DNA from 2 places in the Streptomyces sp. NPDC001315 genome. Region 2 is predicted to be linked to the other one. Evidence: riboswitches for the same ligand, from Rfam matches in the RefSeq annotation. Region 2 holds a riboswitch; the other holds the start of a gene.
The links. Region 2 has a riboswitch for ZMP and ZTP ahead of ACFY16_RS38785 (glycine hydroxymethyltransferase). Riboswitches for the same ligand answer to the same signal wherever they lie in the genome.
Positions count from the first base shown of each region.

Region 1: linked by a shared signal. The riboswitch ahead of ACFY16_RS29365 (bifunctional 5,10-methylenetetrahydrofolate dehydrogenase/5,10-methenyltetrahydrofolate cyclohydrolase) and the one ahead of ACFY16_RS38785 (glycine hydroxymethyltransferase) in region 2 are both predicted to bind ZMP and ZTP.

Region 1 covers NZ_JBIAWZ010000013.1:87,534-89,970, reverse strand. The annotation lists gene ACFY16_RS29375 (glycoside hydrolase family 15 protein) at 1-32, shown strand, start outside; gene ACFY16_RS29370 (SDR family oxidoreductase) at 111-950, opposite strand; ZMP/ZTP riboswitch at 1,168-1,252, shown strand; gene ACFY16_RS29365 (bifunctional 5,10-methylenetetrahydrofolate dehydrogenase/5,10-methenyltetrahydrofolate cyclohydrolase) at 1,275-2,123, shown strand; gene ACFY16_RS29360 (CU044_5270 family protein) at 2,124-2,437, opposite strand, start outside.
Region 2 covers NZ_JBIAWZ010000028.1:26,752-29,188, reverse strand. The annotation lists gene rocD (ornithine--oxo-acid transaminase) at 1-1,050, opposite strand, end outside; ZMP/ZTP riboswitch at 1,142-1,230, shown strand; gene ACFY16_RS38785 (glycine hydroxymethyltransferase) at 1,271-2,437, shown strand, end outside.

The DNA.
Region 1 (2,437 bases), on a different contig from region 2:
TCACCCTGAACGCGGCTCTTGATCGCCGGTAGCCGATTCGCGGCGCATGCGCCGGGCGACGGGACCGTGGTGCGTGCGAGTCCCTCGTGGGCCGACGCGAGTGAGGTGGGTCAGCCACCGGTGGCGAAGCCCGGGAAGAGCGTCATCCCGCCGTCCACGTAGAGAGTGGTGCCCACGACGTAATCCATGAGGTCGGAGGCAAGGCCGACGGCCGCGTGGGCGATGTCCTCGGGTTCGCCGACGCGGTTGTAGGGGATCAGCCGCAGGAGATCCTCCTCGGCCTGCGGTGTCTCCCAGGCACTGCGGTTGATGGGGGTCTTGATGGCCCCCGGGGCGACCGCGTTCACCCGGATCTTCTTCGGAGCGAGCTCCTGCGCCAGCGTCTGCATCATCATCTGCACCCCGCCCTTGGAGGAGGCGTAGTTGACGTGCCCCGCCCACGGGATGATCTGGTGCACCGAGCTCATGCAGATGATCTTCCCCGCCGCGCGCGAGACTTCGGGGACCACACCCCGCCGCAGGAACTCCTTGGTCGCCTCACGGGCACAGAGGAACTGCCCGGTGAGGTTCACGTCCAGGACCTTCTGCCACTGGGCGAGCGTCATGTCGGTGAACGGGGCGTCGCGCTGCAGTCCGGCATTGGCGACCAGAATGTCGATCGTGCCGAACTCCTCGACCATCCGGTTCACCATGGCGACGACCTGGCCCTCGTCCGACACGTCGGCCTCGTAGGCCGCCGCCCGCACGCCGAAGGAGGAGATCTCCTCGACCACCTTTTCGGCCTCCTCGCGGCCGGCGACGTAGTTCACGACCACGTCGGCCCCGGCCCGGCCCAGAGCTACGGCCGTGGCCATGCCGATTCCGGAGTTCGCGCCCGTGACCAGCGCCTTCTGGCCCCTGAGCAGGTGCTGGGGGATCACTCCCCGCGGTGCGCCCTCGGTGGAACTCACGATGACTCTCTCCTCCACTGCTTGGCCCGGAACAGCCGGGCCGGGGCCCGGAGGTTCAGGGCCACACAATCACCGTGGCAGAGCACCGGCACACCGAGTGCGCCTGAGTTGCGCTGACCGACCTAAAAGCTTCGCCCGGTCGGAGGCGAGCTCGTCGGCGGGTGCAGCCCAGCCGCTCCAGGGGTGAGCACTCCCTCGTACGGCCTCGGTTAGGCTGGTGGCGGGCCGTGACTGGCGCTGAGGTGGAGCACCACCGGGGAGCGGCTCCGGAGAAGTCGATGCCGTGCGCCTGGGCGACAAGGTCAACCTGCTCAGGAGTGGATCATGACTCAGGCCCGGCTCATGGACGGCACCGCGCTCGCCCGGCGGATCGTGGAGGAGACCGCCGAGCGCGCGGCCGACCTCACCGAGCGCACCGGTGCGGCGCCCTGTCTGGCGACGGTGCTGGTCGGCGCGGACCCCGCGTCCGTCACGTACGTCCGGATGAAGCAGAACCGCTGCCGCAAGGCCGGCATCGACTCGCGGCACGTGGAACTGCCCGCGGAGACGACCACCGAGGAGCTGGTCGGCACACTCCGAGCGCTCTCCGCCGACCCCTCCGTGCACGGCATCCTGCTCCAGCACCCGGTCGGCGACCACATCGACGAGCGAGCCGCTTTCGAGGCGATCGCGCCGGAGAAGGACGTCGACGGCGTGACCTTCGCGTCGTTCGCGACGATGAGTTTCGGTCTGCCGGGCTTCGTGTCCTGCACGCCCGGCGGGATCATGCGCCTGCTCGACGAGTACGAGGTCGACCCCGCCGGGAAGCGCGCCGTCGTGGTGGGCCGCAGCGCCATTCTCGGCAAGCCGGCCGGCATGCTGCTGCTCGCCCGGAACGCGACGGTGACGTACGCCCACTCCCGCACCCGGGACCTCTCGTCGGTCGTCCGCGAGGCTGACATCGTGGTCGCCGCCGTGGGCCGGCCGCAGCTGGTCAAGGGCGTCGACATCAAGCCCGGCGCCGTGGTGATCGACGCGGGCTACAACGCCGGGAACGTAGGCGACGTCGACTTCGACTCGGCGCTGGAGCGGGCGTCGCTCATCACCCCGGTGCCGGGCGGCGTCGGTCCGATGACCATCGCCACGCTGCTGGAGCAGACCGTGGACGCGGCCGCCCGGCAGCTCGGGGTGTGATCAGCGCATCCAGGCGCTGTACTCCATGACATCGCCGGCCGTCACGCCGTACTCGGGCTGGTCACTGGTGAATGTGGTCTCCAGTCCGAGGACGGTGCCGGTGGCGGGGTCCATGATCAGCATCTGGCGGAGGCCGACGGCCTCGTACACGTACGCCTGACCGCTCCGCCCGAGGCGGTCCGTCACCTGCCCGACGGGCCGGAGCCCCTCCGCGTCCGCCAGGACCCGGGCGAGCGCCGCCGACTCAGGGGCGCCAAGTGTCCAATGGTCGAGCAACTCGGCCGTGGCGTCGAGAAGTTCGGCGGTGCTCAGCG
Region 2 (2,437 bases):
GTACGCCGGAGCGATGTCGACGCCGGCCCACAGTCCGCGCCCGCGTACCGCCGTCACCCGCCCGGTGCCGGTCAGCGTGGCCAGCTCCCGGAGCAGATGCCCGCCCAGCTCGGTGGCCCGCGCCTGGTACTCGCCCGACCGCAGCATGGCGATCACCTCCAGCGCCACCGCGCAGGCCAGCGGATTCCCGCCGAACGTCGACCCGTGCTCCTCGGGCCGGAACACCCCCAGCACCCCGGCGTTCGACACCACCGCCGACACCGGCACGATCCCGCCGCCCAGCGCCTTGCCCAGCACATACACATCGGGCACCACGCCCTCGTGCTCGCACGCGAACGTCCGCCCCGTCCTGCCCAGCCCCGACTGGATCTCGTCGGCGACGAACAGCACGTTCCGCTCCCGCGTCAGCTCCCGCACCGCCGGCAGATAACCGGCCGGCGGCACCAGCACCCCCGCCTCACCCTGGATCGGCTCGAGCAGCACGGCCACCGTGTTCTCGGTCAGCGCCGCCCGCATCGCCGTGAGATCCCCGTAGGGCACGATCTCGAAGCCCGGCGTGTACGGCCCGAAGTCGGCCCGCGCCTCCGGGTCGGTCGAGAAGCTGATGACCGTCGTCGTACGGCCGTGGAAGTTGTTGCCCGCGACCACGATCTTCGCCATCTCGCCCGGCACACCCTTGACCCGGTAGCCCCACTTCCGGGCCGTTTTCACGGCCGTCTCCACCGCCTCCACGCCCGTGTTCATCGGCAGCACCATCTCCATCCCGCACAGCTCGGCGAGCTCCGTGCAGAACGCCCCGAACCGGTCGTGGTAGAACGCCCGGGATGTCAGCGTCACCCGTTCCAGTTGTGCCTTCGCCGCCTCGATCAGCCGCCGGTTGCCGTGCCCGAAGTTGAGCGCCGAGTAACCGGCCAGCAGATCCAGATAGCGGCGTCCCTCGATGTCCGTCATCCAGGCGCCGTCCGCCGTGGCCACGACGACCGGCAGTGGGTGGTAGTTGTGCGCGCTGTGCGCCTCAGCAGCGGCGATCAGCGATTCTGTAGCGGTCACGGGATCTCCAGAAGTCAGGCTCACCCCCTTCCTATCGTCGCTCGCATGGTGGACGCGGGACCTTGGCCCCGCGACGCGCCCGGTAGGCTTTCCGGCAGGCCGTGACTGGCGCGCTGGGATGGGACGGACCATCGGGGAGCGGCCTGTGAATGATCAGTGCCGTGCGCCTGGGCCGACCCGTGAACCGTGACCGTGCAAGCCACGCCGCCCGGAGGCCGAGATGACAGAGCAGCAGCCCCTCTCCACCGAGTCCACCGCCTTCCGCGCCGCCCTCGACGTGATCCGCGCCGTCGAGCCGCGCGTCGCCGACGCCATCGGCCAGGAGGTCGCCGACCAGCGCGAGATGCTCAAGCTGATCGCCTCCGAGAACTACGCCTCCCCGGCCACCCTCCTGGCCATGGGCAACTGGTTCAGCGACAAGTACGCCGAGGGCACCGTGGGCCGCCGCTTCTACGCCGGCTGTCGCAACGTCGACACCGTCGAGTCCCTCGCCGCCGAACACGCCAAGGAGCTGTTCGGCGCCCGCCACGCCTACGTCCAGCCGCACTCCGGCATCGACGCCAACCTCGTCGCCTTCTGGGCCGTCCTCGCCCAGCGCGTCGAGGCTCCCGCCCTGGAGAAGGCCGGCGTCCGCCAGGTCAACGACCTCTCCGAGGCCGACTGGGCCGAACTGCGCCGCGCCTTCGGCAACCAGCGCATGCTCGGCATGTCCCTGGACGCCGGTGGCCACCTCACCCATGGCTTCCGCCCGAACATCTCCGGCAAGATGTTCGACCAGCGCTCCTACGGCACCGACCCGGCCACCGGCCTGATCGACTACGAGGCCCTGCGCACCTCTGCCCGCGAGTTCAAGCCGCTGATCATCGTGGCCGGCTACTCCGCCTACCCCCGTCTCGTGAACTTCCGCGTCATGCGCGAGATCGCCGACGAGGTCGGTGCCACGCTCATGGTCGACATGGCGCACTTCGCGGGCCTGGTCGCCGGCAAGGTCCTCACCGGCGACTTCGACCCGGTCCCGCACGCCCAGATCGTCACCACGACCACCCACAAGTCGCTGCGCGGTCCGCGCGGCGGCATGGTCCTGTGCGACGACTCCCTCAAGGACCAGGTCGACCGCGGCTGCCCGATGGTCCTCGGCGGCCCGCTCCCGCACGTCATGGCCGCCAAGGCCGTTGCCCTCGCCGAGGCGCGTCAGCCCGCCTTCCAGGACTACGCCCAGCGCATCGTCGACAACTCCCGGGCGCTGGCGGAAGGCCTCATGCGGCGGGGCGCCAGGCTCGTGACCGGCGGTACGGACAACCACCTCAACCTGATCGACGTCACCTCCTCCTACGGACTCACCGGCCGCCAGGCCGAGGCAGCCCTGCTCGAGTCCGGCATCGTCACC